Regions from separate parts of the Mycolicibacterium mucogenicum DSM 44124 genome, predicted to be linked through region 4. Evidence: predicted binding sites of a transcription regulator. Region 4 holds the regulator's gene; each other region holds the start of a gene.
The links. The regulator LexA, encoded in region 4, represses DNA repair genes until DNA is damaged. The targets are predictions, from matches to a motif close to CGAACANNTGTTCG.
Positions count from the first base shown of each region.

Region 1: the regulator LexA is predicted to act here: its motif matches at 2,304-2,317, upstream of C1S78_RS10150 (HNH endonuclease signature motif containing protein).
Region 2: the regulator LexA is predicted to act here: its motif matches at 5,551-5,564, upstream of C1S78_RS21365 (error-prone DNA polymerase).
Region 3: the regulator LexA is predicted to act here: its motif matches at 1,646-1,659, upstream of C1S78_RS02030 (HNH endonuclease signature motif containing protein).

Region 1 covers NZ_CP062008.1:2,086,694-2,094,624, forward strand. Annotated here, with positions in the region: gene C1S78_RS10145 (hypothetical protein) at 1-754, shown strand, start outside; gene C1S78_RS10150 (HNH endonuclease signature motif containing protein) at 896-2,299, opposite strand; gene C1S78_RS10155 (phosphoribosyl-ATP diphosphatase) at 2,462-2,743, shown strand; gene hisG (ATP phosphoribosyltransferase) at 2,761-3,606, shown strand; gene C1S78_RS10165 (DUF4126 family protein) at 3,659-4,162, shown strand; gene C1S78_RS10170 (FAD-containing oxidoreductase) at 4,149-5,525, shown strand; gene C1S78_RS10175 (flavodoxin family protein) at 5,509-6,144, opposite strand; gene C1S78_RS10180 (SRPBCC family protein) at 6,154-6,681, opposite strand; gene C1S78_RS10185 (ArsR/SmtB family transcription factor) at 6,668-6,994, opposite strand; gene C1S78_RS10190 (GAP family protein) at 7,398-7,931, shown strand, end outside.
Region 2 covers NZ_CP062008.1:4,390,144-4,398,074, reverse strand. Annotated here, with positions in the region: gene C1S78_RS21395 (MadS family sensor histidine kinase) at 1-452, opposite strand, end outside; gene C1S78_RS21390 (iron-containing alcohol dehydrogenase) at 449-1,645, opposite strand; gene C1S78_RS21385 (DUF2784 domain-containing protein) at 1,843-2,220, shown strand; gene C1S78_RS21380 (GNAT family N-acetyltransferase) at 2,379-3,620, shown strand; gene C1S78_RS21375 (BlaI/MecI/CopY family transcriptional regulator) at 3,624-4,028, opposite strand; partial or broken gene C1S78_RS21370 (IS481 family transposase) at 4,195-5,462, shown strand; gene C1S78_RS21365 (error-prone DNA polymerase) at 5,579-7,931, shown strand, end outside.
Region 3 covers NZ_CP062008.1:457,845-465,775, reverse strand. Annotated here, with positions in the region: gene C1S78_RS02035 (aminotransferase-like domain-containing protein) at 1-192, shown strand, start outside; gene C1S78_RS02030 (HNH endonuclease signature motif containing protein) at 189-1,640, opposite strand; gene C1S78_RS02025 (flavin-containing monooxygenase) at 2,222-3,697, shown strand; gene C1S78_RS02020 (alpha/beta hydrolase) at 3,712-4,689, shown strand; gene C1S78_RS02015 (AMP-binding protein) at 4,743-7,589, shown strand; gene C1S78_RS02010 (hypothetical protein) at 7,623-7,889, shown strand; gene C1S78_RS02005 (hypothetical protein) at 7,909-7,931, shown strand, end outside.
Region 4 covers NZ_CP062008.1:2,483,230-2,491,160, forward strand. Annotated here, with positions in the region: gene C1S78_RS12080 (DEAD/DEAH box helicase) at 1-523, shown strand, start outside; gene C1S78_RS12085 (acyl-CoA dehydrogenase family protein) at 620-1,777, shown strand; gene C1S78_RS12090 (sunset domain-containing protein) at 1,951-4,164, shown strand; gene lexA (transcriptional repressor LexA) at 4,231-4,920, opposite strand; gene C1S78_RS12100 (LysM peptidoglycan-binding domain-containing protein) at 5,172-5,645, shown strand; gene nrdR (transcriptional regulator NrdR) at 5,757-6,221, shown strand; gene C1S78_RS12110 (alpha/beta fold hydrolase) at 6,229-7,251, opposite strand; gene C1S78_RS12115 (proteasome assembly chaperone family protein) at 7,296-7,931, opposite strand, start outside.

The DNA.
Region 1 (7,931 bases), 400 kb from region 4:
GAATCTCAGTGCTGCGGCCGCAGCGACGCCGAGGATCGGATCCGGCACGGCGCCAACGCCTCTGGCGGGGACCGGCACGGCACCAACGTCTTTGGCAGCCACGTCAACAGCGCTACCCACCCCGCAGCCCGCTGGCGCCGTAGCCGTTATCGAGCAGGCGATCGTGTCTGCGCTGTCGACGGCGTTCCTGACGTTGGCCCAGCCGCTGGTCAGTACGCCCCAGTTGGCCGCGATCTTCGGCCCCTTCGTGTTCTTGGGCATCATCTTGTACGGCTTGGTCGTGGGTGTGCCGCTCACAATTTTCAACTCCATCGCTGCCCCGATACTCAACTTGTTGCCGTTCGCGGCGGTGCCGGCACCGGTCTTCGCGGCGCCCACGCCGACGGCAGCCGAGTCGACTGGCACCGTCGCGCCCACCGTGACCGTCTCCGACCCGGTGACGCCATCTCCCAAGGCGACCCACAAGGGGCGGGCGTTGCCGACGTCGCACACACCGAAAGGCGCGGTCGCGATTGCGGACACGACCGGTGACGACGTGGCGGGGCAGCTCAAGTCGACGGCGCGGCAGTCGGTGTCCCTCGGCCTGACGCCTGCTGCCGGCGGCCAGTCCCAGGATCGCGATGCCGGCGGCCCGGGTTCGGGATCGCAGGCGGGCAATCCCAAGGGTGCCGGCAAAGCGGGGGCTGCGCCGTCCCGTTCCTCGAAGGCGGGCCACGGTAGCCGGTCGGTTCGCGGTGACAAGGGCAACTCCTAGGCGCGGTTGGGTCTCGGCGTTGGCATTGGCATTGGCGTTGGCTTAGGCGGCTCTCGGGCGTGGCGGCTCTTTTTCGGCCCGTAGCGCCGCGGCGCGTGCGGCACTGCCGTCGCGGCATGGGATGCCGTGGCGGGTGCCCGATTAGCTTGCAGGCCTGTTTGTTTCACCGTCATCGTCTCCGCTCTCGGTCGGATACAGGGTGGGGTGGTGGTAGTGGTTGGTTCGGGGTTGGCCGACGTCGAGCAGGGGTGGTGGGGTCCAGTGGGTGCGGCCGTTCTTCATGGTGGTGGTCCAGCCTCCGGTGTCGGCGAGGCGGTTGTCGGGTCCGCAGGCCAGGGTGAGGTTGGTGATGTCGGTGGGTCCGTCATCGCGCCAGTTGGTGTTGACGTGATGGGCCTGGGAGCGGGATGCGGGGGCGGTGCAGTTGGGTTTGGTGCAGCCCAGGTCGCGGGCGAACAACGCCAACCGTTGCGCGGTGTTGGCTGTTCTGGCCGCCCGGCCCAGATACAGGGGTTGGCCGGTGTGCTCGTCGAACACCGCCAGGTAGTTGTCCGAGCCCTGGGCGGCCATCCGAACCAGATCCTTGACCGGGAGTTTCGTGCCGGTGTGCGTGAGCGCCATCCCGGCACGTTTTTCCAGCTCGGTGACAGTGCAGGTGCCGACCACCGCGACGGGGAAGCCGTTGTGCACCCCGGGGGTCCCGGTGGCCAGCATCATCCGGCCCACGAATTTGAAGGCGTCGTACTGCCGCTGCGCCAGGGTGCGGGTGTCGTTGTCGATCTGCTCCTGCGTCGGCGTCCCCGAGAAGCAGGGTTCCGGGTCGGCGGGGTTACACATGCCCGGGGCGGCGTACTTGTCGAACAACACTTGCCAGTAGGCCCGGCCTTCCGGATCCAGCTCGGCGGTGACGTCGGTACGGCCATCAGGTCGCTGCTTGCCCATGACGAACGACCGCTTCGGGTCGGGCTCATCGTCGTCGGGCTCGGGCCCGTCCTGATCGAGCCGGTACAACAAATCCGCCGCGACTTTGCGCAGGTCCTCGGGGGTTTTCACCCTCGCGTCGGCCACCAGATCTGTTTCGCACTGGGCCAGGGTGACCGGGTCGGCCGCCCACAACGGGACCTTGCCGAAAAACCAGGTGATCACCGCGACGTGCTCGGCATTGATCGCCCCCTCAGCCAGAGCGGCGGCGACCAGCTCCCACACCGGGCCCAACGCCTCCCCGGTGATGGCCGAGCGCGGACCCAGGTGATCGCAGTCCCGCACCCGGCGGCGGGCCTCCTCCCGGCTGATGCGGTGCCGCACATGCAAAACCTCAGGCCAATCCTTGGCCCCGATCTCCTTCGCCGTCGCCTGCGTCTGTGCGGCGGCCAGGATCTGATGGTCGACCACTTCGGCGGCGCATTTGGCCGTTTCGCGGCGGGACTGCAGCGCCAACAATGTCCGCACGTCCAGGCCGGTGTAGTCCAGGGACGCGAGCCGAGCGTGCGCAGCTTCGTAGGCGGCGTAGGCCTCCTCGACAGCGGCTGGATCGGTCAATCCCATGCTTCGAACATTAGTTCGAATCACCGACAAGAAACCGTCGACAGCGTGACGCTAGTTACCTTGCGTGACCAGCGGAATCAAAGTGACCAAAGTTTTTTCGAGAGCGGTTGTAGTCCCGCAGCCCGCCCCCAGGTAGCCACGTGCACGGCCCGCGCCCGCAGCGTGAAACAATTGCAGCCCGTGAAGACCTTCGATGCGCTATTCGCCGAGCTCAGTGAGCGAGCGAAGACCCGACCGGCCGGCAGCGGCACCGTCGCGGCGTTGGACGCCGGCGTGCATCATCTGGGCAAGAAGATCATCGAAGAGGCCGGCGAAGTGTGGATCGCCGCCGAGCACGAGAGCGACGACGAGCTGGCCGGCGAGATCAGCCAGCTCCTGTACTGGACGCAGGTATTGATGATCAAGCGCGGCCTGACCCTCGACGACGTCTACGGCAAGCTGTGACCGCCGCATCGAACGGCCTGCTCCGCGTTGCCGTCCCGAACAAGGGCGCGCTCAGCGAGTCCGCCGCCCACATCCTGTCCGAAGCCGGATACCGCCGCCGTACCGATCCCAAGGATCTGACGGTCGTCGACCCGGTGAACAAGGTCGAGTTCTTCTTCCTGCGCCCCAAGGACATTGCGATCTACGTGGGCTCCGGGCAGTTGGACTTCGGCATCACCGGCCGTGACCTGGCCGCTGAGTCGATGGCGCCCGTCAACGAGCGGTTGGCCCTAGGTTTCGGATCCTCGACGTTCCGGTATGCCGCACCCAAGGGACGCGACTGGACCGTCGCCGACCTGGCCGGTAAGCGCATTGCCAGCGCCTACCCGAACTTGGTGCGGAAAGACCTGGCCGACAAGGGGATTGACGCCACGGTGATCCGCCTCGACGGCGCGGTGGAAATCTCGATCCAGCTCGGTGTCGCTGACGCCATCGCGGACGTCGTCGGATCCGGCCGGACCCTGGCGCTGCACAACCTGGTGGCCTTCGGTGAATCGCTGTGCGATTCGGAAGCAGTTCTCATCGAGCGCGCCGACGTCGCGCCGGACCCGGCGCGCGACCAACTCGCGGCCCGCATCCAGGGCGTCGTGTTCGGGCAGCAGTACCTGATGCTCGACTATGACTGCCCGCGCAGCGTTTTGGAGCAGGCGACGGCCATCACGCCGGGCCTCGAATCGCCGACCATCGCGCCGCTGGCCGACGCAGACTGGGTCGCGGTGCGCGCCCTGGTGCCGCGGCGCCAGGTCAACGCCATCATGGATGAGCTGGCGGCCATCGGGGCGAAGGCGATCTTGGCGTCCGATATCCGGTTCTGTCGCTTCTGACCCGTGCCGGTGTTAGCGTCGCCGTGAGGTCCGCAATCTGACGGAGGGTCACGTGACGCAAGCGCTGGTTCTGCTGTTCGCCTTACTCATTGGTGTGGTCGCGGGCCTGCGGGCGCTGACTCCACCCGCCGTGGTGGCCTGGGGTGCCAAGCTCGGCTGGTTGCCGCTGGTGGGTACCTGGGCCGAATGGGTCGGCAACTGGATCACAGTGACGGTGCTGACGATCCTGTTGGTGGTTGAGTTGATCACCGATCAGCTGCCCAAGACGCCGGCGCGAACGGTGCCGTCGCAGTTCGGGGCCCGGTTGTTCACCGGTGCGTTCGCCGGTGCGGTCATCGGCGCCGGGTGGCACCACACGTTCATCGGTATGGGCGGCGGCATGATCGGCGCGGTCATCGGGACGCTGGCAGGCTTTCATGCGCGCCGAATCCTGGTGGCGCGCAACGGCGGACACGACCTGCCGGTCGCACTCGCCGAGGATGTCCTCGCGGTCGGTGGTGGCTTCGCGATTGCGGCCGTCGTACTGAGTGCCATCGGTCCGTATGTCGTCGTCTGAGGCCACCGCGTTCGACGCCATCATCGTCGGCGCGGGACAAGCGGGACCGCCTCTGGCCGGCCGACTCACCGAGGCCGGCCGGACTGTCGCCGTCATCGAACGCAAGCTCGTCGGCGGCACGTGCGTGAACTACGGCTGTATCCCGACCAAGACGTTGGTCGCCAGCGCCTACGCCGCACACCTGGCCCGCCGCGGTGCCGAATACGGCATCGGCACCGGCGACGTCACCGTCGACATGGCAAAAGTCAAGGGCCGCAAGGACGGGATCGTCACCGCAGACCGTGAGGGCGTCGAAAGCTGGCTGGAGGGCATGGACGGCTGCACGCTGCTGCGCGGCCACGCACGCTTTCTCGACCCACACACCCTCCAGGTCGGCGACCAACAGATCACCGGCAAACAGATCTTCCTCAACACCGGCGGCCGCGCGACGGCCCCGGACATCCCTGGTCTCGCCGACGTCGACTACCTCACGAACGTCGGCATCCTCGAACTCGACACGGTGCCAGAGCATCTGGTGATCATCGGCGGCAGCTACATCGGTCTGGAGTTCGCGCAGATGTTCCGCCGCTTCGGCGCCGAAGTCACGGTGGTCGAGCGGGGACCACGGCTCGCCTCACGCGAAGACGACGACGTCTGCGCCGCCATCAAGGACATCCTCGAACATGAGGGCATCACAATCCATCTGAGCGCCAGCGACATTCGGGTGGCCAAAGACGGTGACGGGGTGGCGGTCAGCACCGGCAGCGCCGTCGTATCGGGCTCGCACCTGCTGGTCGCGGTTGGCCGGGTGCCCAACACCGACGACCTGGGTCTCGAAAAGGCCGGGGTGGCGACGGATTCGCGGGGATACATCACCGTCGACGATCAGCTCCGGACGACCGCCGACCACATCTGGGCCATGGGCGACTGTAACGGCAAGGGCGCGTTCACCCACACGTCGTACAACGACTTCGAGATCGTCGCCGCCAACCTGCTCGACAACGAACCCCGCCGCGTCAGCGACCGCATCCCCACCTACGCCCTGTACATCGATCCGCCGCTCGGGCGGGCCGGCCTGACCGAGGCCCAGGTTCGGGAGTCGGGCCGAAAAGCGTTGGTGGGCAAGAGGCCGATGACCCGCGTCGGCCGCGCGGTCGAAAAAGGGGAGACACAGGGTTTCATGAAGGTCGTGGTCGACGCCGAGACCAACCAGATTCTCGGCGCGTCCATTCTCGGCGTCGGCGGTGATGAGGTGGTGCACTGCATCCTCGATCTGATGGCCGCCAAAGCCCCGTACACCACAATGACGCACACCGTGCACATCCATCCGACCGTCGCCGAGTTGGTGCCCACGATGCTCGAGGGGCTCAGGCCCCTGCAGTAACGGGCTCCGTAACAGCCTGTGCCGCAACACGTCCGGCGACCAGTTGCCGGGTGACCTCGGCGACCCGCCGGCCCAAGTGCTCGCACGTCGCGACATCGGACGGGTGCACCTGGTCGGGGTTCGCATCGACGTCGGTTGCCGCTGCGGCGCCGAGCCAGAAGCCCAGCCGGTTCAGTTCGTCCGCGCTTGCGGTGGAGTGATTCCAGCCCGGACCCAGGCCCAGGTTCACCCAGTGCATGTGATGCTGGGCGGCGAACACCGCCAGCGAAACAAGCGAATTGAGCTTGTCGCCGCTCTTGCTCCCGGAGTTGGTGAATCCGGCGGCGACCTTGTCGCGCCATGTGCCCTGCTGGCACCGGCGGCCGGTCTGCTCGGCGAACGTCTGGAATGCCGCCGACACGTTGCCCATGTAGGTGGCAGTGCCGAAGATGATCGCGTCCGCGGTGTCCAGTGTTTGCCAATCCTCTTCGGTGAGATCACCCAACCGGATCGGGGTGACGGCCGCGCCGGCCGACCTGGCTCCGGCGGCGACTGCCTCGGCGAGGAACGCGGTGTGGCCGAACCCGGACTGGTAGGCGACAGCCACCGATGGGGCGTCGTGAAAGGTGTTGTCCGACATCGTGTGCTCCTAGGTGTTGGGACCTGCGGGTGGGGCGTCGAGCGGGCCGTGCCCGGCGATCTCGGCGTATCGCTCCAGCCAGCCGGGCAGGGGAGTGCCGTCGAGCAGCGCCTGCAGCCGGTCGAGGAAAGCCTGTGTGCCAGGCCGGAATCCGTTGGCGTTGGGCACACCGAGGCCGCGATGGGTCATGCGGAGCAGGGTGCCGGTGCCGTCGGCGGTGAGTTCGTAGCGGACCACGCCGGGTTCGACGATCTGTTGGTGCCATTCATGTTCGAACACGTGTGGCGGATCCCAGACCAGGATGCGGCCCGTCATGCGCTTCATGTCCGGTGGCACGGGCGGGCCGGAGGCGACCGTCTCGATCGAGCCGCCCTCACGTCCGTCGATGACGGTCTTGCCCATCCAGATGTCGCGATGCGCGGGCTCGGTGATCGCGGCCCACACCCGCTCGACGGGGTGCTTCAGGCGCCGCTCGAATGTGAGCGTTGCGCGGTCACCGTCGACCGTGACGACGCCCTCGAGTTCATCGGTTGTCATGTTCCTCCTCGAATGTCGAATCCAGATGGCGCTCAAGGGCGTCCAGATGGTTGGTCCAGTAGCGGCGGTAGCGATCGATCCACTGGTCCATCTCGACCAGACCGTCGGCGCGTAGCGCGTAGATGCGTCGTTGGGCATCGGGCCGCACCTCGACCAGTCCGACTTCCCGGAGCACCCGGAGGTGACGGGAGACCGTCGGCTGGGTCAGTCCGGGGAGGGTGGCGACCAGCTCGCCCGCGGTGCGTTCGCCCTCGGCGAGTACGTCGAGCAGTGCGCGCCGGTTCGGTTCGGCAACCGCTTCGAACACGTCCATGAAGTCAGTATGCCTAGACGTCTATATAGATGCAAGTAGATATAGGCGGAGGCTTGAACGGCGAGGTTCGGTTGTCTGTCCGTTCTCAAACGTGACGTCACATTCTCAAAATCGATGTCCCACCGATGTCACCAATTGCCCCAGATATCACGCAATGTCACAACCGCGTGGGTCCGCCCAAGCTGTTGCGCCTTGTTGTCTCGTGTCTCTAGATAAGAGATAACCCGTCCTCGTGCAATCGATCCGACATCGCGGGTGACGCACTAAGCAACCCTCGGCGACCGACACGGTCTTATCGTTTGCTTACTGTTCGGCCAGGCGCCGTATGGTGAATGAGACGTTCATCGCGAACGTTTCGGTGCACCCTTGCCGACACTCTAAGGGTGTCGGGGGAAACGCGACGATGACGGCGCTGCTGCTGACATTGGCGGGTTTGGCGTTCCTCGACTCGCTCAACGTCCTGAACATCGGCGTCGTCTCGGCACTGATCTACGGCAGTCGATTGAATCGTCAGTCTGCGCTCCCGGGTGGAGTGAGCTTCATTGCCGGGGTCCTCGCGGTAACTACCACTTTCGGCCTGTGCGTCGTGCTCGGCTTGGGATTACTCACCGATCTGACCAGCTTCCATCTGACTCCTCCAGTGAGGTACTGGGGCGAGATGGTGCTGGGGCTGGTGCTGATCTTGCTGGCGTTCTTCCCGCTGGTTGCCCAAACGACTGCGCCAGGCTGGGCCCTGGCGGCGATGCGCCAGCGCCCGTGGTTGCTCGGATTCCTTGGCGCCGCAATCGGTCTCGGCCAGGCTCCTACTGCTGTTCCCTACTTGGCGGGCCTGGCAATGATCTCAGCCCTGCATCCGCGGCCGCCGACCTGGCCAGTAATCGTGATCGTGTACTCAGTCCTCACCATGTTGCCGTGCATGGTGCTCCTCGGCCTATCC
Region 2 (7,931 bases), 1.9 Mb from region 4:
TTTTCGATGACGGGTACCCGGAACTGGGCGAGCTGACCCCGAAGGACGTCGTTGAGCCGGTTCAGGACGGCATCCGGCAGGTGCGCTACCGGATGTTTGGTGCCCGACAGGCCTTCGAAGGAGTATGCGTGCCCCTCCGCGTCGAGGATGAGGTGACGGGGTCGTGCCTCCGGCAGGGCGCCGTCGGCCAGCGCCAACAGCACCCATTCGGCACCGAGATGAGTGCGGGCCGCCTCGGCGACGGCACGCACCAGATTCTCGGGGCCGTTGACGGTCTGCACCAGAGCGCGTGAGATGGCGTCGAGCGCTGCGACCACCCGTTCGGTGCGTTGCGCGGCAACCCGGAACTCGGGATAGAACGTGCCTTTGCCGGAACGCACGCCGGTGAGCTGGTCCAGATCCGGGGCGGCCGCGCGTCGCGGCACGACCGGGTTGCCGGGCAGGGTTGTCATAGCGCAGCCCGGAACAGCGCGCGCAGCTGTGCATCGTCGATAGGGCGGGGATTGGTGGTCAGGCACGCATCCTGAAGGGCGTTGTGGGCCAACACCGGAACGTCGGCGTCACGCACTCCCAACTCGGCGAGCCCGCGTGGCACGCCCACCTGTCTGGCCAGCTCTTGGAGTCGGTCGGCAAGTGCCAGTGCGGATTCCAGCTCTGGAGCGCGCTTGTCGGCGATCCCGAGGCAGGCGGCGATGGTGGCGAAAGGAGCCGGGTCGGCCTCGGCGTTGAACCGCACCACATGGGGCAGCAGCACGCCGTTGATGACGCCGTGCGGCAAGTCGAGGAGCCCACCCACTTGGTGGCTCATGGCGTGCGCGGCGCCCAGGATGGCGTTGGTGAACGCGAGACCCGCTTCCAGCGCGGCTTGCGCCATCAGCACGCGGGCCGGCATGTCCTGCGGTCGCTCGATGGTCGTGACCAGGTTTTCGGTGACCATCACAACCGACCGCAATGCGTGGTGGTCGGTCAGCTGGTTGTGCCCGAGCGACACGAACGCCTCGATGCCGTGCGTCAGCGCATCCAGACCTGTTGCCGCGTTGAGCCATTCGGGCATGGTGGTGAGCAGTCGGGGGTCGATGACGGTGATGTCGGGGACCAGGGCACGGCCCAGGATGGTGATCTTGGTGTTGTGGGTCGTGTCGGTGACGATGCAGAACTGAGAGACGTCGGCGCCGGTACCCGACGTGGACGGCAGCACCACGAGGGGCGGGATCGGCGCCGTCGCCTTGTCGACTCCGGCGTAGTCGAGGATGTGGCCGCCGTTGGCCGCCAGGATCGCGATGCCTTTGGCCGCGTCGATCACCGAGCCGCCGCCCAAGGCAATGAGCACATCGCAGCCGTGCGACCGGTAGAACTCGTGGCCGGCCGTTACCTCGTGGTCCTTGGGGTTCGGGGTCAGCGCGCTCCACACGTGCGCCTCGACGCACTGGGCGCGCAGGTGCCCCACCAGCTCGGCCACCCAGCCGGCCTCGATCAGCCCGGGGTCGGTGACCAGCATGGGCCGCAGCCCGCCCAGGCGGACGGCGGCGTGCGCAGCCTCCGCCATCGAGTCGATACCGAACACGATCTCCGGGGCATGGAACTTCAACAGCCGCGTCGGCGCGGCCGTCGCCGCCGTCGTCGCCGCGATCTGTGCGGGCGCCATCACGTCGAGTCTCACCAGACCCATTCCTCATCCGTGATCCAGGTAACACGCCCAGCCTACGGCGCGCCGCCGTCAGGACCAATGTGCACGTGGGTAGGTCGCTACCTACCCGATCGGGTAGGTACGCCGACGGTTTGCCGGTTTCCACCCCGGGTATCCAGGTCCCAGCAGCTACGCCAGTTCGAAGAGGCAGGCCGATGCCGTATTCCGCGATCGCAGCAGCGGCAGTTGCCGCACACTTCGCCTTCCTCGGCTACCTCATCGGCGGCGGATTCCTGGCGTGGCGCTGGCCGGTGACCATCTGGGTGCACGCCCTCGTCGTCGGCTGGACCGCCATCATCCTCACCGGTGTCGTCGAATGTCCGCTGACCACGGTCGAGCGGTGGGCCCGCGACCGCGCCGGCATGTCGCCGTTGCCTCGGGCCGGGTTCATCGATCACCACGTCGCGGGCGTGCTGTATCCACACGGTTGGGGAGCCGTGGCTGAAATCGTGGTGATCGCAGCAATTTTGGCGTCGTGGATCGGGCTGTGGCGCCGGCCCAGTCGGACTCCGAGTCGTTCTCATGGTCATTGAGCAGGGATGCCGGACGGCCGGGTGGACATTGGTGACTGCCGCCGCGGGAGGGCATCTGCTCCGGCCATTTGACCGAAACGGTTGATGGCCTTGGCTTTTCGTCTGCCCCCGGAATAATCAGATGACTCCTGTGGCGCCTGCGTGATATCCGTTGGTACATGACTGATTTGACGCTGCGCTCTGTGAGCGACAGTGATGATTTCGATGCGTTCATGGCTACGTCGTACGGGGTTTTCCTGCAGGATCCGCAGCAGGACGAGATCGACCTGATGCGCGCCTTCACCGAGTACGACCGCATGTTCGGCTTCCACGACGGCACCCGTTGGGTCGCCACTGCCGGCGCTTTCGGCAAGGACGTGGTGCTGCCCGGCGGCGGGACCGCGCCGGTGGCCGCCGTCACCGCGGTGACCGTGTCGCCCAGCCACCGGCGCCGCGGCCTGCTCACGGCGATGATGCGCCACCAGCTCGAGGATGTCCGCGCGCGTGGAACCGAGGCTCTGGCAATACTGTTCGCGTCGGAGGCGGCCATCTATGGGCGCTTCGGCTACGGGATGGCAGTACCGGTGGCAGAGCTCTCCGGCAACGTACGTGAGCTGGGATTCCGCGACGACGTCGAACTCGGCGACGGTTCGGTGACGCACGTCGACGCCGAGACGCTGTTGGCCAGTGGACCCGAGATTCACCAGCAGGCCATGCTGCAACGCCCCGGTTTGATGGAGCGGCCGCGCCCGTGGTGGGACAACTGGATCCATGACAACGAGGTGAGACGCAAGGACTCCGGCAAGCTTCGCTTCCTCCTGCACCACGAGCCCGACGGCACCGTCAGCGGATTCGGTATCTACCGGCCGAAGAACAGCTGGACGGACCGCGGCCAGCCCAACAGTGAAGTCCACGTTCAAGAAGTAGTGGCCACCAATCCTCGTGCGTACGCGAAGATTTGGCGCTATCTCCTGGACATGGATCTGGTCAGGACGTTTGCCTACGACGGCGCTGCCGTCGATGAGCCGCTCCTCAGTCTGGTGGCAGACCGGCGTGCGCTGGCGTGCGAAGTCAGAGACGGCGTCTACGTCAGGCTGGTCGACGTGCCGCGCGCACTGGGCTTGCGCAGCTACGCCGCTCCGGTCGACGTGGTGCTGGAGGTCACGGATGGACTGTGCCCGTGGAACACCGGTCGGGTGCGTCTGCGTGGGGGTCCTGACGGCGCCGAATGTGAAACCACCACGGCACCGGCCGATATCGCGATCTCGGTGCGTGAGCTCGGTGCGGTATACCTCGGCGGGGTGAATCTGCAGGCGCTGGCGAGTGCCGGGTTGGTTCGCGAGCTCACGCCGGGTTCGGTGCACCGTGCCGCCGTCGCCTTCGGCTGGCCTGTCGCCCCGGGTGTGCCCGACGACTTCTAGTGACTACGCGGTGCGCCTGGATACCAGGCGCACCGCGGGGTCCACGGCGGCCAGCGCCTGGCGCAGGACATCGACCTCGTCGGCCGCGACCTGCGTGACGAAGTGGACGAGGGCCGCGTGCCGGTCACTTCGGTCGGCAGCCTGTCCGAGCGCATCGACCATGAGACCGGCCACCAGCTCATCGCTGCTGCGCGACGCGACGTAACGGTGCGCCCGGTCGTCGCGCAGTTGGTGGACGACGCCCTTGCCGGCGAGTCTGCGCAGCACCGTCATGACGGTTGTGTACGCGAGTTTGCGTTCGGCGCAGATGGCGTGATGGACCTCGCGAACGGTCAGTGGCCCGTCCGCGTCCCACAGGTGATCCATCACCTCGCGTTCCAGATTGCCCAAGTGCCTCAGCATAGCCATCGTCCGTCCCTCTCTGGCGCCCTTTGGGATCTAGTCGCATGGGAGTCGCCCGAGTTCCCGCAGACCCGGTGTTATGTCTCAGGACATCGGTGACAGTTCTGCATCAGGACATCGGTGACAGTTCCGGTGGTCTTGGTGGTGACACTTCTGCCACCAGGCTCGGGCGGTGGCTGTCAATGAACCCATCGATCCTCGTGTCCGTCTGGCGATCGCGCAGTGGCCCGATGACGCGCCTCGTGGGGCGGTCTCGACGTTCTGCGTCGAGCATGGAATTTCTCGAAAGTCGTTCTACGCGTTACGTAAACGGGCCGTGACAGATGGTCAGGCTGCGGTGCTTGAACCGAGGACCCGGCGACCGAAGTCGAGTCCGTCGACACTTGGTGATGAGGTCAAGGAGCAGGCCATCGCGGTGCGTAAGGCTCTGGAATCCTCCGGTTTGGACTGCGGGCCGATCAGTGTGCACGACAAGATGCGCGCGATGGGCCTGGACCAGGTCCCCTCCACAGCAGCCCTGGCCCGCGTCTTCCGCCAAGCTGGAGTGGCCCGTAAGGAGCCGAAGAAGAAACCCCGCTCGGCGTGGCGACGGTTCGTCTATCCCGCCCCCAACGCCTGCTGGCAACTCGATGCCACCGAGTACGTCCTGGTCGGTGGACGTACGTGCGTGATCTTCCAGCTCATTGATGATCACTCCCGCTATGCCGTGGCCTCGCACGTTGCCCGGAGCGAGACCGCCGAAGCCGCGATCGCCGTCTTCGACAAGGCCGTGGCCGCTCACGGGGTACCCCAACGACTACTCACTGACAACGGGGCGGCGCTGAACCTTTCGCGCCGTGGATTGGTCGGCAAACTCGTCAAACACGTTGCGGCGCTGGGAACCGAAGCGATCACCGGCAAGCCCTACAAGCCGACCACCCAGGGCAAAAACGAACGATTCCACCAAACCCTGTTCCGCTACCTCGACCAACAGCCCCTCGCCGAGAGCCTCGCCGAACTACAAGCCCAGGTCGACAAATTCGACCACATCTACAACACCGAACGACCCCACCAAGGTCTCCCCGGCCGCGTCACCCCGCAGACCGCGTGGGAAGCGACCGCCAAGGCCGCCCCGCCCCGCCCGCAGCCCGACGCGCCGTTGCTCATCGCGGCCACAATCAAGCAGCTTCAGCCCGTACCAGCGCTACCGGCCAGCACCAGCATCCGCACGCTGACCACCGCCGGCACATTCATGCTCGCCGGGGTCATCTACAAAGTCGGGGCCGATACGGCCTCCAAGAGGTCTTGGTCGCTACCGACGGCGACAAAATCATCGTCGCCGACCTCGACGGCGAGATCCTCATCGAGCACACCCGGGCCGCACCAGGAGTGACCTACGTCGGCAACGGAAAGCCCCGCGGCTCACACCCCAAACCAGAGGAAACGTTACCGATGTCCTGATACACCAACTGTCACCGATGTGCTGATGCAGAACTGTCACCGATGTCCCGATACATCACATTCCCGCAGACCCGGCACTCCTGGCGTTCGAACAAAGTTTCGAATATCCTGATGGGGTGGGTTGGCACAACGGGCCGCCGAGCTGGGCGGAGATGCAGCGGGTGCTCGAGGGTAAACCTCGGGTGGCCGGCGCTTCTCCGGAGTCGCCGGCCGACGGCGGTGACAGTCCGGCGTGGTCGCGTAAGCGCGGTGACTATCAGCCGGTGAACCGCCCGGCGCGGGCGGGCGGTTCGGTGCCGTACGCCGAGCTGCACGCCCATTCGGCGTACAGCTTCCTCGACGGTGCCAGCACTCCGGAGGAACTGGTGGAGGAGGCCGTCCGGCTGGATCTGCGGGCCATCGCACTGACCGACCACGACGGGCTCTACGGCGTCGTGCGTTTCGCCGAGGCCGCCAAAGAACTCGACATGGCGACGGTGTTCGGCGCCGAACTGTCGCTCAGCAACACTCCGCGCACCGAGTTGCCCGACCCGCCCGGCCCGCATCTGCTGGTCCTGGCCCGCGGGCCCGAGGGGTATCGGCGGCTGTCCCGGGAACTGGCCCGGGCGCATCTGGCCGGCGGTGAGAAGGGCGTGCTGAGTTATGACCTGGACACCCTCACCGAAGCCGCCGGCGGACACTGGCAGATCCTGACCGGCTGCCGTAAAGGCCATGTGCGCCAGGCCTTGTCGTCAGGTGGTGCGGAAGCGGCGGACAAGGCGCTGGCTGATTTGGTGGACCGGTTCGGCGCCGACCGGGTGACCATCGAACTGACCCACCACGGACATCCGCTCGACGATGAACGCAATGCGACGCTGGCGGCTCTGGCGCCGCGTTTCGGCCTCGACGTCGTTGCCACCACTGCCGCGCATTTTGCCGCGCCGTCGCGGGGAAAGCTGGCGATGGCGATGGGCGCCATTCGCGCTCGCAACTCGATGGACGAGGCCGAAGGCTGGCTGGCTCCGCTGGGTGGGTCGCACCTGCGGTCCGGGGCGGAGATGGCCCGGCTGTTCGCCCATCATCCGGGTGCGGTTGCGGCCGCCGCCGAACTGGGGGAGCAGTGTGCGTTCGAATTACGTTTGATCGCACCGAAATTGCCGCCGTTCGACGTGCCGGAAGGGCACACCGAGATCAGTTGGCTGCGCGAACTGGTGGCGGAGGGAGCGGCCCGCCGCTACGGCTGGAAGCCGGACGAGGACCGGGAGAAGGCGTACCGGCAGATCGAGCACGAGCTCAAAATCATTGAACAGCTGGAGTTTCCGGGCTACTTCCTGGTGGTGCACAGCATCACCGAGTTCTGCCGGAACAGTGACATCTTGTGTCAGGGCAGGGGATCGGCCGCCAACTCGGCGGTCTGCTACGCCCTGGGCATCACGAACGTCGACCCGGTGGCCAACGAGCTGCTGTTCGAGCGGTTCCTGTCCCCGGCGCGCGACGGCCCACCGGACATCGACATCGACATCGAATCGGACCTGCGCGAGAAGGTCATCCAGTTCGTCTACGAGAAGTACGGCCGCGACTACGCGGCACAGGTGGCCAACGTCATCACCTACCGCGGTCGCAGCGCGGTGCGGGACATGGCTCGGGCCCTGGGGTTCTCGCAGGGGCAGCAGGACGCCTGGAGCAAGCAGATCAGCCGGTGGAACGGACTCGCCGACTCCCCGGACGTCGAGGACATCCCCGCGGCCGTGATCGACCTGGCGCTGCAGATCAGGAATCTGCCGCGGCACATGGGAATTCACTCCGGCGGCATGGTGATCTGCGACCGGCCGATCGCCGACGTCTGCCCGGTGGAGTGGGCGCGGATGGAGAACCGCAGCGTGCTGCAGTGGGACAAGGACGACTGTGCCGCAATCGGTTTGGTGAAGTTCGACTTGCTGGGGCTGGGCATGCTCTCGGCCCTGCACTACATGATTGACCTGGCCAGGGAACACATGGGCATCGAGGTGGATCTGGCCAAGCTGGATCTGACCGAGCCGGCGGTGTACGAGATGCTGCAGCGTGCCGACTCGGTGGGGGTGTTCCAGGTGGAGTCCCGGGCCCAGATGGCCACGCTGCCACGGCTGAAACCCAAGAAGTTCTACGACCTGGTGGTCGAGGTGGCCCTGATCCGGCCCGGCCCGATCCAGGGCGGCTCGGTGCATCCGTACATCCGGCGGCACAACGGACTGGAGGCCGCGATCTGCGAACACGAGTCGATGAAGCCCGCGTTGGACCGGACCCTGGGCGTGCCGCTGTTCCAGGAACAGCTCATGCAGCTGGCCGTCGACTGTGCCGGGTTCACCCCGGCCGAGGCTGATCAACTGCGGCGGGCCATGGGGTCCAAACGCTCCACCGAACGGATGCGCCAGCTGCGCGGACGGTTCTACGACGGTATGCGGGACCTGCACGGCATCACCGGCCCGACGGCCGAGCGGATCTACGAAAAGC
Region 3 (7,931 bases), 2.0 Mb from region 4:
CTGCCCGCCGATCACCGCGACCGCGACGTCGCCGCATCGCTTGAGGCCGACGGTCTCATCGTCACGCCACTGTCGACCTTCCCTCGGCGGTCCGACTCCGAGATAAACGGCATCGCAGTCAATTTCGCGCAGATCGACCGCTCGACCGCCAGGCGCTTCGCCGATTGCACTGCCACGGCGATCGCCACCTAGAACGGTGCGGGTTCATTCCAGCCTTCTTCTGCTGCCCGGATCTTTTCGTGTTCGATGCGGCGCGATTGTTCGTCGGCGATGCGTTCTTCGTTGGCCGTGCGGGCTTGGTTGACGAGTTGTTGGCGTTCTTGGGCGCGGGTGCGTTTGCGTTTGGGCATGCAGTGACCGCGCGCGGGGCTGCGTGGCGGCTCCTCGCCGATCTCGGGTGTGCCGGTGGGTTGGGCGAGTTGTGGGTACCAGTGAGCGCCTTCGGGTTTGGTGATGTAGGTGTGCCCGGTGGGGGCGGTCCACACGACGGTCCCGTCGGGGAACTGCTGATCCCGCCAAGGGTGGAAGGTTTTGAGCAGGTGGTGGAACCGGCACAGGCATTTGAGGTTCGACGGGTGCGTCGGCCCCGCAGGATAGGCGGTCGTGTGGTCGATGTCGCAGGCCTCGGCGGACCGGTCACAGTCGGGGAATCGGCAGGTCAGGTCCCGGCAGCGCACGAACTCGGCCAGTTTGGCCGAGGGCCGGTACCGGGGTTCGGCCGCATCCGGTGCGATGACGACCTGCCGGATCATCGCGCCGTCGGCGAGTCGTTCGACCTGTTCGGCGGGGATCTGCCCGTAGCCGGGCAGGAACCCGGGGGCCTGCCCGTTCACTGCCTCCGGTGCGGCGATGACGTGGATGACGGCGCGGGGGCCGACGGTCGCCGCCGGTAGCTCGGCCGCGGTGGCGGGGCAGTCCTCCTGTCCGCACTCGCAGCGCAACCGGCCACCGCGGGCCAGGGCATCGATGGCCGCGGCCCGCCGCTGATCATGGCTGCGCGGATCATTGCGGCACACACTTTTTGCGAGGTCGTCCAGGGCCGCGTCGAGCACGGCGGCGGTCGCGGCATCCAGCGTTCCGCAGACACTGGCGGCGCCGGGGCCGCAGGCGCGGATGTCGAGGTACCGGGCTTGGGACGGGGGTTTGGGCGGGTGCACCCCGGCCTGGTCGGAGGCGGCGATGATCGCGTCGATGCGTTGTTCCATTTTCGGTTTCGACAATCGACCCCAGGCCACGATTTTGGCGGCGAGGTCGGCGTCGACCTGTTGGGCGACGTCGTCGTCGATGATCAGGTCGGTGCGCGCGACGATCATCGCGACCATCACCGCATCGATCAGCCCTTTGGCGTAGACGGCTGCGACTTTGGGTAGGCGGGTGCGCAGCATCACTGCCCGCTCCACCTGGGCCTGTGCCCGTTTGCGGGACACCCCCAGCGCGGCGGCGACCTCCACGACCAGGCCAGAAAAGCCGTCGATCGCCCAGTACCGTTTTTCGATGTCGTCGTCGGGAGCGCGCAGCTCCCACAGGTCGCCGATCGCGGCCAGGCGGCGGGCCCCGGCGGCGTTCTCCTGGCGGGTGGCCAGGGTGATCGCGTCGACCGCCGCGGCCGCGGCGTGGGGATCACTATTTGATTCGCTCATACGTTCGAATATAGATGCGCCCACCGACAAGATCAGCGACTGCTGACATCGCCTCATCGTCGACGGTTAGAGCACCTAAACAGAAGCGCCACAGCAGGATTGGTGCCGCACACCAGGTGCACGGATCGTCGACGGTTAGGACAACTAGCCAACTCGGTCCGCGAACGCGGGACGCCAAGAGGCAAGCCAAGCCACCGGCAACCTGCCAAGGCGCCGCGCCGGACGGCAGGACCGATTAGCCGACCTAACCGTCGGGGATCGACAGGCCGGAGCCGGAGCCCTTTGGGATGGGCCGGAACGATTGCGGAGCCGACCTACCGCCGAGGGTCCCAGACCCGTCCAGAGAACTTCGGGCGAAGCGACCGGGGCCGCAGGAGCGTCAAAGGACAGCTAGGCCACCTAAGCGTCGACGATCCGCCGGCACCGACACGATGGGAAGAGGTAGGACCAACAAACCGCCCGCGATTTACCCAGCCCACCTAAGCGTCGAGGCTGCATCGCCGGGCCTGCGAAACCCGGCATGGACGACGCGGCACGGAATTAGAGTCAGGTACACCCGCCGGACCGGCAAAGGAGTGCCCATGACAACCACCGCTCCCATCGACGTCCTGGTCATCGGCGCCGGGATTTCCGGCATCGGAATGGCGTATCACCTCAAGACTTTTCGCCCGGGCACATCGTTCGTGGTGCTGGAGGGCCGAGACGCGATCGGCGGCACCTGGAGCCTGCACCAATACCCGGGCATCAGGTCCGACTCGGACATGCCGACCTTCGGCTTCGGCTTCAAGCCGTGGACGCACCGCAAGTCCATCGCCGACGGGCACATCATCCTGGATTACCTGCAGCAGACGGTCGAGGAGAACGACCTGGCCCGCCACATCCGGTTCGGCTACCACGTGGAATCTGCGAATTTCGACTCCCGGCAAGGACTTTGGACCGTCACGACCACCCACGACGGGCACGCCGAAACGTTCACCTCACGCTTCCTGTTCCTGGGCACCGGCTACTACGACTACGAGAACCCGTACATCCCCGACTTCCCCGGCCGCGAGGACTTCGACGGCCCGGTGATCCACCCCCAACTGTGGCCGAAGGATCTGGACTACACGGGCAAGAACGTCGTCGTCATCGGTAGCGGCGCCACGGCCGTCACGCTGATCCCGAACATGGCAGACAAGGCCGCACACGTCACCATGCTGCAGCGGTCCCCTAGTTACGTGTTCTCGATACCGGCGTCCGACCCGATAGCCAACGTCCTCAACAAGGTCCTCGGCCACGAACGGGCGTACAAGATCGTCCGGCGCAAGAACATCTCCCTGAACCGCGGAATGTTCAAGATGTGTATGCGCTACCCGAAGCTGATGCGAAAGTTGTTGATCGCCAACGTGGCTCGACAGCTGCCCAAGAATTTCGACGTCGACACGCACTTCACCCCCAAGTACAACCCGTGGCAGCAGCGCCTGGCCATGGTGCCCGACGGCGATCTGTTCAAGATGGTGTCGACGGGCAAAGCCTCGATTGTCACCGACCATATCGAGCGGTTCACCAAGCACGGCATCCTGCTGCAGTCCGGGCAGGAGCTCGCTGCCGACATCATCATCTCGGCGACCGGACTGAACATGGTCCCCTTCGGCAAGATCGAGCTGAGCGTCGACGGACACCTGCTGCATCTCCCCGACCTCACGGTCTACAAGGCCATGATGCTGTCCGGCGTGCCCAATTTCGCGTTCGCCGTCGGCTACACCAACATCGCCTGGACATTGAAGGTCGATCTGGTGTGCGAGCACTTCTGCCGGATGCTCGACTACATGGACGAGCACGGCTACGGCAAGGTGGTCCCGATCCTGGAGGACGGGACCATGGAACGAGTTCCGTTGCTGGACATGACGTCCGGCTACGTCCAGCGGGCCGTCGCGAAGTTTCCACGCGGCGGCACCTATGGCCCATGGGCGTTCAAGCACGCCTACGAAATGGATCAGGAGCGGCTGCGCAACGGGCCCATCGAAGATCCTGCGCTCGTCTTCACGCCCGCCGCCGCGCCGCTGTCCGTGGTCTGACCGAAGGAGCGATCATGACAACCGACTTCTTTTTCATCAGCCACGGCGAGCGTTGTGCCGCTACGCATCTGACCGCGCAGAGTGACGCGCTGACCGCCAACAGCGGGCGGCCGTGTGTGGTCATGGCCCACGGCTTCGGCGGTACCCGCGACTCCGGCCTCATGGCGTTCGCGGAGCCTTTCGCCGCCGCCGGCATGGACGTGGTGTTGTTCGACTACCGGGGCTTCGGCGATTCGGAAGGCGAACCACGCCAGTACATCTCGGTCAAGAAGCAACGGCAGGACTACCACGCCGCCATCGACGCCGCCCGCAATCTGCCGGGTGTCGACCGGGACCGCATCGCGCTGTGGGGCACGTCGTATTCCGGCGGGCATGCCATCGCCGTCGCCGCCGAAGATCAACGGGTGGCCGCGGTGGTATCCGTGTGTCCAGCCACCGACGGGATGGCTGCCCTGGTGCAGGGAGTGCGAGAGACGAGTGCCGGTCACATGGCGCGCATGGTGGCGCACGGACTGTTCGATGCCGCGGGGGCCCGGTTCGGCCGCAATCCCCACTACCTGCCGATCGCCGGACAGCCGGGAAGCGTCGCACCGCTCAGCACTCCGGGTTCCGAGGAGTCCTACCTCGCCTTGGCCGGCCCCACGTGGCGCAACGAGTTCGCGGCCCGCACCGTGCTGGAGGTCGCGTTCAACCGGCCGACCGTGCATGCCAGTGAGCTGGAGTGCCCGCTGCTGGTGCAGGTCGGCACCAATGACCGCATCGCACCGCCGGATGCGGCCAAAAAGGCCGCGAAGAAGGCGGGTTACCTCGCGCATCTGTGTGAGTACCCCATCGACCATTTCGATTTCTACGAAGAGCCGTGGCAACCGCAAGTCCTCGCCGACGAGGTCACCTTCCTGACCCGCGTCCTCGATCCGATCCGTTCGACCGACGTGCATTTGCGGTCGACCAACCCACCGGCACCGAGACTGGCGGTCAAACTGCCGTGGTGAACGCGTCCGCTTGGCATGATCTGCACCGAGTGTTGAGCGAAAGGGCCGACTGAATGTTCGACAGGGTTGTGGCGACGACTCGCAACTGGCTGGAAGTTGCTCGCTACGGCGGGTTGGAGACGGGCGAAGAGCCGGCGCCGTACGACGTCGTCGCCCAGGGCCGCATCCACAAGCTGCGGCGCTACCGCACCAGCGGCGAACCGGGCCGTCCCCAAGTGCTGCTGGTGCCGCCGCTGATGCTGACCGCCGACGTGTTCGACGTATCGCCGCAGGCCAGCGGCGTTCGGACCCTGATCGACAACGGCATCGACCCGTGGGTCATCGACTTCGGCTCGCCGGAGAAGGAAGCGGGCGGCCTGGAGCGCAACCTGGCCGATCACGTGCTGGCGGTCGATGCGGCCATCGATGAGATGGTCAACTTGACCGGCGGCGGCGTCCACCTCGCCGGCTACTCGCAGGGCGGCATGTTCTGCTACCAGACCTCGGCGTACCGGCGCAGTGTCGGCATCGCCAGCGTCATCACTTTCGGCAGCCCGGTCGATCTCAGCAAGACCGCCCCGATGGGCGTCCCCGCCGAAATCGCGATTCCCGGCATGGGGTTCGTGATGGAGAACGTGCTGCGCGGTCGGTCCGTGCCGGGCTGGGCGACGCGGCTGGGGTTCCAACTGCTCGACCCCGTGAAAGCGGTGACGGGCCAGCTGCAGTTCCTGGCCGCTCTGCACGACCGCGATGCCCTGCTGCCGCGCGAAGGGCAGCGCCGCTACCTGATGAACGACGGCTGGGTGGCGTGGCCCGGCCCGGCACTCGCCGAATTCCTGCAGCAGTTCCTGATGCACAACCGGATGCTGACGGGCGGATTCAGCATCGCCGGACGACCGGTGACGCTCGCCGACATCACCTCGCCGATCCTGGCGTTCGTCGGCGATGTCGACGAGATCGCCCCGCCTGCGTCGGTACGCGGGATTCTGGGCGCGGCACCGCGCACAGAGATCTACGAAAGCACTTTGCACGCAGGGCATTTCGGGTTGGTGGTGGGCAGTACCGCGACATCGCACACGTGGCCGCTGGTCGCCGACTGGATGCGGTTTGCCGAAGGCAAGGGCCCGCAGCCGGAGCACGTCACCAAGGTCGACACCACGACCACCGCCGCCGAACCGGTGCCTGCGGGACCGGCCGAGGGTGTCCAGGCATTGATCGACGCCGGACGCATGGTTGCCGGCTCCGTCGCGCGGTCGGTCGGGGACGTCCGCGGCATGTTCGGCACCGTGTCGCGTCAGATGCCCCGGTTGGCACGCATCCGGAGACTGGACGCGAACACCCGAATCTCGTTGGCGCTCTTGTTCGATGAGCAGGCGCAGCACGCGCCCAACGACGTCAGCTTCATGTACGAGGACCGCAGCTACACCTACGGCGAGAACAAGGTCCGCATCGACGCGGTGGTGCGCGGCCTGCTCGCCGCGGGCGTGCGCGCCGGTGAGCACGTCGGCGTGTTGATGGGCACGCGCCCGTCGGCACTGGCGGTGGTGACGGCACTCAACCGCATCGGTGCCGTGGCCGTGATGCTCCGGCCCGGTGCCGATACCGCGCGTGAAGTCGAGCTCGGCAGGGTCAACCGCGTCATCGCCGACCCCGAACATTCCGAGGCCGACTTCGCCGGCCGGCCGCTGCACACATTCCTGTTGGACACCCCGTACCTCAACCGGGACCGCACCCTGACGGCCCTCGAGATCGGCGAGACCAACGCCGTGCGCATCCCCGACTGGTACCGCCCCAACCCGGGCCGTGCCGGCGAGCTCGCATTCATCTTCTTCGGCGGCCCGGACGACGATCCCCGCCCCATCCGAGTCACCAACGGCCGCTTCGGTTTGTCGGCATACGGAACCGCGACGTCGGCGACGCTGAACAACTCCGACACCGTCTACTGCATCAACCCGATCTACCACACCTCCGGCCTGCTGACGGGCATCGGCGGCGCGGTCGCGGGCGGCAGTCGGCTGGCGATGGCCAAGGACCTGGACCCGACGACGTTCTGGACGGAAGTGCGCCGCTACGGCGTGACCATCGTCTGCTACACGTGGGCGCAGCTGCGGCCGCTGGTCAACGCCGCCCCGCAGCCCGCCGAGCGCAACCACTCGGTGCGCCTGTTCGTCGGCTCCGGCATGCCCCGCGGCCTGTGGCGCCGCGTGCTGGACCGGTTCGCGCCGGCCGGTGTTCTCGACTTCTGGTCCACCAGCGAGGGCGAGGCCATCCTGGCCAACGTCAACCCGGCCAAGCCCGGATCGCTGGGGCGGCCGCTCCCCGGCAGCGCGACCGTCGAGGTCGTGCGATGGGATCCCGAAGCGCAGCAACTTGTTTCGGGCGCGGACGGTTACGCCATCCGGTGCGCCGACGACGAGACCGGCCTGCTGCTGGTGAAGATCAGCTCGGCCACCACCGCGTCGGCGCCGCCGCTGCGCAATCTGTTCGAGGCCGGCGACGCCTGGTTCTCCAGCGGCAGCCTGGTCAGCCGGGACGCCGACGGCGACTACTGGCTGATCGACTCGGTCGACACCCAGATCCGCACCGCCGACGAGGTGGTGGCGTCCCTGCCGATCACCGCGGCCCTCGGCAAGCTGCCCGCCGTCGACCTGGTGCACACCTATGGCGTCGCCGCCGACGACGCCGAAGTGGCGGTCGCGGCGCTGTCCCTGGTGGACGGGCAGGACGTCTCCGCCGGCGACTTGGACGAGGCACTCGCGAGTCTGCCGGCCGCGCAACGGCCGGCGTTCGTCCGCGTCGTCGACGAGGTACCGATGACACCGTGGCACCGCCCGGTCGCCGGACCGCTGCGCCGCGACCCGCTGCCCCCGCCCGGCCGCTACTTCACCCGGACCGACGACGGTAGTTACAAGGAAAACTGATACCAGCCTGACGAAGTCGTCAATAATCTTCGCATGAAGAAAAGCGTTGCTGCAGTGTTGTTGCTGCTGGCGTCCGCGGCCGTGCCGACCGTCGGCGCACCGGTCGCACACTCCGATGTGTGCGGCAGCGTCGGCGGTCGCCACGTGAGTGCCGGCGGCTGTACCAACATCGCCGGTGATGCGGCGGTGGCCGCGGCGGCTCCGGAGGACGCGGCCGCGCAGGCCGCCGCCGGCCGGCCGCCGTGCTACACCCCGGCCGGGGTGCCCTACTACACACCGGGTGACTTGCCTTGTAACTGAGGCCATTTAGGCTGACGGCATGCACAAGTCTCTGCAGCGTGC
Region 4 (7,931 bases):
TCGCAACCTGGCCGCGTTCAGCTCGGGCGAGGCGCGCGTGCTCGTCGCCACTGACATCGCCGCGCGCGGCGTGCACGTCGACGAGGTCGAGCTCGTCGTCCACGTCGATCCGCCGGCCGAGCACAAGGCCTACCTGCACCGCTCGGGACGCACCGCCCGCGCCGGCAGCGCCGGCGATGTCGTGACCGTCGTGCTGCCCGAGCAGCGCAAGGACGCCCAGCAGCTGCTGCGCAAGGCCGGCATCACGGCCCGGCCGCAGGAAGTCGTCGCCGATTCGGCGCCGGTGCAGGCACTGGTCGGCGAGATCGCGCCGTACCGCGCGCCGGCACCCAAGGAGGCGCCCGCGCCTCGCGGCGGCAACCGTCCGGCCAAGACCGCGACGGCGGGACAGGCGCAGCGTCGCCGCCGCCGCAGCACAGGCGGTCTGCAGGCTCCTGGCCGTTCGCAGGCAGGACGTTCGCAGTCGCAGTCGGGTCGTTCGCAGGCCGGCCGTTCGCAGTCGGGACGTAGCCAGTCTCGGTAGTTCGTGCCCGGCGACGCGCCGGATGTGGGCCCGCTCACAACCAACCGTCCGGTTGGGATAAGTTGTTGCAAACTTATCCAGTACCGGAGGTCTCGCATGGGTGTCATCAAGTACGACCGCACGTTGTTCGAACCCGAGCACGAGCTGTTCCGGGAGTCCTACCGCGCGTTCCTCGACCGGCACGCCGAGCCCTACCGCGAGGAATGGGAGAAGGCCAAGATCGTCGACCGCGAGGTCTGGCGCGAGGCGGGTAAGCAGGGCTTTCTCGGCATGGCCGTACCGGAGGAGTACGGCGGTGGCGGGAACCCGGACTTCCGCTACAACGTCATCGTCAGCGAGGAGACCGCGGCGGGACGGCACAGCGGCCTGGGCTTCACGCTGCAGAACGACGTCATCGCGCCGTACCTGCTGGAGCTGGCCAACGACGAGCAGAAGCAGCGCTGGCTGCCCGGATTCTGCAGCGGTGAACTGATCTGCGCCATCGCCATGACCGAACCGGGCACCGGCAGTGACCTGCAGGGCATCAAGACCCGCGCGGTCAAGGACGGCGACCACTGGGTGCTCAACGGCTCGAAGACGTTCATCACCAACGGCATTCATGCCGACCTCGTGATCGTGGTGGCGTGCACCGACCCCGACAAGGGCGCGCAGGGCTTCAGCCTGTTCGTGGTCGAGCGCGGCATGGCGGGTTTCGAGCGCGGCCGTCATCTCGACAAGATCGGCCTCGACGCGCAGGACACCGCGGAATTGTCGTTCACCGACGTCAGAGTTCCGGCCGAGAACCTGCTCGGGGTCGAGGGCATGGGATTCGTGTATCTGATGCAGAACCTGCCCCAGGAGCGCATTTCCATCGCCGTGATGGCAGCCGCCGCGATGGAGGCCGTTCTGGAATCGACATTGCAATACGCCAAGGAGCGTAAAGCGTTCGGCAAGCCGATCGGCAGCTTCCAGAACAGCCGATTCGTGTTGGCGGAACTGGCGACGGAGGCCACCGCGGTGCGAATCATGGTCGACGAGTTCATTCGCCTGCATCTCGATCGAAAGCTGACAATCGACCAGGCGGCGATGGCCAAATGGTATTCGACAGAGGCGCAGGTCCGTCTGGTCGACCGGTGTCTGCAGCTGCACGGTGGCTACGGGTATATGCGCGAATATCCCATTGCCCGGGCATTCCTGGACTCGCGGATCCAGACCATCTACGGCGGAACCACCGAGATCATGAAGGAGATCATCGGCCGCGGATTGGGCGTTTAACTAATTGCCGCGCGAATTTATTTGCATATCGAACCGCGACACACTGGTGCGTCACTGCCCGATATCCCGCACGATGGGCATGAACTGAAGCAAAGTTGACAGAATCTCTCAATCAAGAGAGTTTGTCTGACGGAATTTGTATCCGGAGTTTTGCCGACCGCGGGAGGAATTCGATGACCGGGCTGCGAACCCGCGGCGGATGGGCTGGTGTCTGGGCCCTTTCTGTCGCGGTGGCATTGCTCATGGCTCCGACGGCATACGCGACACCGGAAAGCGACGCCGACGCGGCGATATCCCACACGTGGGATGCCGCGGGCGGTGACACAGGTGAGCTGGGCGCCAAGGACGGTGACGTCTACCAGGTCGGCGCGGGCTTTGCGCAGAACTTCGCGGGCGGCAAGATCTATTTCAGCGAGAGCACCGGCGCCCACCTCATCTACGGCGCGATTCTCGACAAATATCAGGCGCTGGGCGGCGCCGCGGACAGCGATCTCGGCTTCCCGACCATCGACGAGGGTGCCGGCAAGGCCACCGACAGCCGGAACAGCACGTTCAGCGCCGCCGACAAGCCGGTGATCTTCTGGACGCCCGACAACGGCGCCTGGGTGGTCCGCGGTGCCATCAACGCGGCCTGGGACAAGCTCGGCGGTTCGGCGGGCACCCTCGGTGTGCCCACGGCCGACGAGTCCTGGAAAGGTGACGTCGTCACCCAGCCCTTCACCGGCGGTGAGGTGAGCTGGAACGCCAAGACCAAGACCTTCACCACCACGCCGGCCGACCTGGCCGGCCAGCTGACCGGGGTGGACGTGCCGGGCGACGCGACGACGGCCATCGCCGCGGCGCGCCGCGCGGCCGGCGGCCCGCAGGGCACCCTCGGGGACGAGCAGGGCGCTCAGTACAAGGTCGGCGACGGCGTGGCGCAGAACTTCGCCGGCGGCACCATCTTCTATTCGCCGGCGACCGGTGCGCACGCGATCACCGGCGACGTGCTGGCCAAGTACCGCGCAGCCGGCGGACCGCAGGGCGATCTCGGATTCCCCGCGAGCAACGAGACCGACGGCGGCATTGCGCCGAAGAGCCGGATCGCCACCTTTGCCGCCGCCGACAACCCGGCGATCTTCTGGACGCCCGAGCACGGCGCGTTCGTCGTCCGCGGCGCGATGAACGCGGCGTGGGACAAGCTCGGCGGCGCCACCGGCAAGCTCGGCGCACCGACCGCCGACCAGACGGTCAACGGCGACGTCGTCAGCCAGAAGTTCAGCGGCGGGTCGATCTCGTGGAACAAGTCCACCCGGGCGTTCAGCACCGAGCCGGCCGAGCTGGCGTCGCAGTTGGGCGGCCTGCAGGTGCCCAGCGTCGATCTGCCGGGTGGCGTGACCTCGCAGGCCGACGAGTCCGGCAAGTGGTACCAGTTCCACTGGTGGTGGCTGCTGGCGATCATCCCGCTGTTGCTGGTGGTGGTCGGCATCGTGATCGCAGCGCTGCTGCGACGCCGGCGGAGTGCCGGCCAGGACGCCGTCGACGACCAGGACGCGTACGACTACGACGACCACGAGTTCGGCGACGGGGAGTACGGCGATCCGCAGTATGCGGACGGCGGCGCCGACAGCGAGTACGGCGACGAGTACCCGGCCGAGGACCAACATTTCGACGGCCCGCACGGGGGACCCGAGTTCCAGAGCAACCCGGACGTCATCGACACAGCGCCGACGGTGTACCCCGATTTCACGGCCGGGCAGCCCGTGGACGAGCCGGCCGCGGATGAGCCGGCCGCGGATGAGCCGGCCGACGCCGAGTTCGAGGCACAGGCCGAAGCCGAGGCCCAGCCGGTGGACGCAGCCGAGCCCAGTGAGCCCACCGAGTCGGAGCCGGAAGGCGACGAGCCGACTAAGTCGGTGCAGCTTCCCGAGGCCCTGCGTCGCGGTGGTGCGGCAGCGGGCCTGACGGCGGCCGGGTTGGCGGGCTTCGCGGGCCTGCGGCCCCGGGACGCCGGCGAGCGGGCGGCTGACGAGGGTGCGCCCGAGCCGCAGGAGCAGATCGCCGAGGCCGAGGCGGAGGACGTGCCGGCAGCGGAACCGGCTGCCGAAGCGCCCGTGGAAGCGCCGGTGGACGAGCCGCCGGCGATCGCGACGCCGGCCGAGGAGGCCGTGGTGGCCGGCCCGGCCAGCGGCAGGCACCACGCGCTGGGGGCCGAGGAGCCCGAGACCGCGCAGATGTCGTTCCGCGTTGCCACGGGTGCGGAGCCGCCCGAGGGCTACGGCATCAAGGCCAATACGGAGTCGGGTTTGTACTGGGTGCCGGGGTCCCCCGGATATGACGAAGCGCCCGTCCAAATCTGGTTTGCCAGTGAGGAATTCGCGGTCACCAACGGGTTCATCCGCGGCTGACGTGAGTCACGACTGAGCCCCGCTGCGAGCGACTGCAGCGGGGCTCATCTGTAGGTCCGGCGGGCGTCAGATCTTGCGGATGACGGTCACGACCTTGCCGAGCACGACCGCGTCGTTGCCCGGGATCGGATCGAACGCCGGGTTGTGCGGCATCAGCCACACCTGGCCCTTCGTGCGCTTGAAGGTCTTCACCGTGGCCTCACCGTCGATCATCGCCGCGACGATGTCCCCGTTGTCGGCCACGTTCTGCTGCCGCACGACGACCCAGTCGCCGTCGCAGATCGCGGCGTCGATCATCGACTCGCCGACCACCTTCAGCAGGAACAGCGAGCCCTCGCCCACGAGTTCGCGGGGGAGCGGGAAGACGTCTTCGACGGCTTCTTCGGCCAGGATCGGGCCACCGGCGGCGATCCGGCCGAGCACCGGGACGAAGGTCGGTTCGGGCAGTGCGTCCGAACCGGCGACGTCGGTGGTGATGGTGGCGCCGGTCGAGTCGTCCGCGCCGCGCACGTCCACGGCGCGCGGGCGGTTCGGGTCGCGGCGCAGATAGCCCTTCTTCTCCAGCGTGCGCAGCTGGTGGGCCACCGACGAGGTCGAGGTGAGCCCGACGGCGTCGCCGATCTCCCGGATGCTGGGCGGATAACCGCGCGTGGTGACCGAGGTGCGGATGACGTCGAGGATGGTCCGCTGGCGCTCGGTGAGGCTGCTGGACCGTCCGCCTGGCTGGGCGTCCGTTGTGTCGGTGCTGTCGCTCATGGAGACGAATCTAGCCCAGTGCGCACGATTCATCAAACATGTGTTCGAGATCGGGCGGCTCGGCGTGTCGCGGGGTGGATCCGGTTGTGACGTCGCGAAAGGGGTCGCGGAGTCGGGGAACGGAACTTGTCGGTGGGTGGTCGTATCGTTCGCAACAGTTCGATCACATGTTCTACCGTTCGAACATTTGGGCGATATAGTCGAACATAAGAGCGATCGAACCTATGTACGAACTCCTGAGAGGAACCGACATGACCGTCATCACCCGCGAATACCCGACCGACGTCGTCGTCCGCACCGTGCCTCGGCGTTCAGATGTGAATCGGCACCGCCAGGCCCGGCTGCGGCCGGCCGGCTCTCGTCCCGCGGGCGCGGCCTTCCGCCACCGGGGCACCGGTGTCCTGACCTCCCGCGCCTCGCACCGCCGCAACCCGATCACGCCGTTGACCACGGTGCTGCTGGCCCTCGTCGCGGCCGGGATCACGGTGTGGCTGGGTCTGGTCGCGCAGTTCGGTGAAGCTGTCCAGCCGACGTCTTCGGCAGCATCGGTGCCCGCGCAGCTCGCGGTGGTCCGGGTGCAGACCGGGGAGTCGATCCAGCAGGTCGCCCGGCGGGTGGCGCCCGATGCGCCGGTCAGCGCCGTCGTCGACCGCATCAAGGAACTGAACAAGCTGCCGTCGGTGGCCCTGAATGCCGGGCAGACGCTGATCGCGCCGGTCGGCTGAGGACGGCCCGTGCGCACCTCGATCGGCACGGCGCCCGGCCGCGTCCGAGCGGCACGGGTAGGCTCGAGACCGTTCGAAACGGTCGATTGTCGGTGCGGCGAAGGAGCGGTGATGCACTGTCCGTTCTGCCGGCATCCGAACTCGCGTGTGGTCGATTCACGAGAAGCTGATGAAGGGCAGGCGATTCGGCGTCGCCGGTCATGCCCGGAATGCGGCCGCCGGTTCACCACGGTGGAGACCGCAGTCGTTGCGGTGGTCAAACGTAGCGGCGTCACCGAACCGTTCAGCCGGGACAAGGTGATCAAGGGCGTACGGCGCGCCTGCCAGGGGCGGCAGGTCGACGACGATGCCCTGAACCTGTTGGCACAGAAGGTCGAAGATGCGGTGCGGGCCACCGGATCTCCCGAAGTGCCCAGCCATGAGGTCGGGTTGGCGATCCTCGGTCCTCTGCGTGACCTCGATGAGGTCGCCTATCTGCGGTTCGCCTCGGTGTACCGCTCATTCTCGTCCGCTGAGGACTTCGAACGCGAAATCGAGGCGCTGCGCGCGCACCGCGGCGTCACGTCGTCGGGCTGAACGGCCGCTAGGTCGCGCTGCGTTCGTCGGTCTCCATCGCGTCGAACACCGCGGCTTTCATATCGACCGAGGCGTCCATCGTCTTTGTTGTGACGCCGGCCTGAAGAAGGCCGCGCAGCGCGTCACGGTCGTAGACCGACGGCGCGGTCGTGTCGATGAAGTCCTCGATGAGTTTCACGAACCGATCGGGATCGTCGTGAAATGGAAAATGTCCTGAGTTGTCGAAGAACTCGAGCCGGGAACCCGGCATCGCGGCGTGGGCCAGTTCGCCATGCGCGGCCGGGATGACGGCATCCTGGGTGCCCCAAACCAATTGCACCGGAATGGCTTCGGTCAAATAACATCGGTCCAGCATCGTCACCACCTGGCCGCGCCAGTCGACAACGGCACGCAGGGTCCGCGCGAAGGCAGACGAGGCCTTGGGCTCGGGCAGGTCGTTGAGGATCCGCAGCATGTTCGGCAGGTCGTGTCCCAGACCGGTCGACCCGAGGAGCGCGCCACCGAGACGCCCGGCGAACTGAAGCGCCGGGAGTACCAACGGGATTCGCAACAGTGCCAGCGCTTCGGTGCCCAACGGCAGCGCCGCGAGCCGCAGCGCGATGTTCACGTCGCGGGTGACGCCACCGGCGCCGACCAGCACCAGGCGCTCGACCAATTGCGGGAACTGGTAGGCGAACTGCATGGCCACGCCGCCGCCCAGCGAATGGCCGACGACCGTCACGCGTTCGATGTCCAGCACGCTGAGCAGGTCCCGCATGCCGTTGGCGTACGCCGCCACCGAGTAGTCGGCGCGCGGCTTGTCGGACTGGCCGTGGCCGAGCAGGTCCGGAGCGATGACGGTGAATCGCTGGGCGAGGCGCGTCTGCACGGTTTCCCACGTGGTGGAGTTGTCGCCGATGCCGTGGATCAGCAGGATCGCCGGCCCGGAACCTGCTATCCGGAAGGCTCGCCGGTAGCCGTGGATGGTGCGGTACTCCAGCCGCGGCGTCACGTCACGCACCGAGTGCAGGTTGGGCTTCCCGTCGGACATCGTCCCAGCTCCTTCCCATCGTGTCGGCCAAGCCGACCGCGTGGTCAGTCGCCGACAGTGCCGTCGTCGCCGGCCTGGGGATCGGAGAACCCATCGCCGGACTGTTCGGCGAGGAACTGCTCGAACTGTGCGCCGAGCTCGTCGCCGCTGGGTAGTTCCTCGTCACGTGCCAGCAACGACCGATTTTCCTGAGCAGCGACGAACGAATCGTACTGTTGTTCCAGTGCACTGACCACTTGAGCGACTTCGGCGCTGGCCTCCACCTGCTCGCTGATCTTGGTGTACACCTCGGCGCCCGCCTCGGACAGCTCGTGCAGCGGAATCTGCAGCGACGCGATCCGGGAGACCTCACCCAGCAACGCCTCCGCGGCGGGCGGATACGCGGTCTGCGCCAGGTAGTGCGGCACGTGCACGGTGAAGCCCAGGGCTTCGTGGCCGTGCTGAATCAGCCTGTACTCCAACAGGTTCGACACACTGGCCGGAACCTGCACCTCGCCCACCCACGGCGTGTGATCGGCGATCAGTTCCTTGTTGCCGGCGTGTGCGGTCATGGTGACGGGGCGGGTGTGCGGGACCGCCATCGGGATGGCACCCAGCCCGATGACCTGCCGGACCCCGAGCCGCTCGGAGAGCAGCCGCACCGCGGTGATGAAACGTTCCCAGCGCAGGTCCGGCTCCAT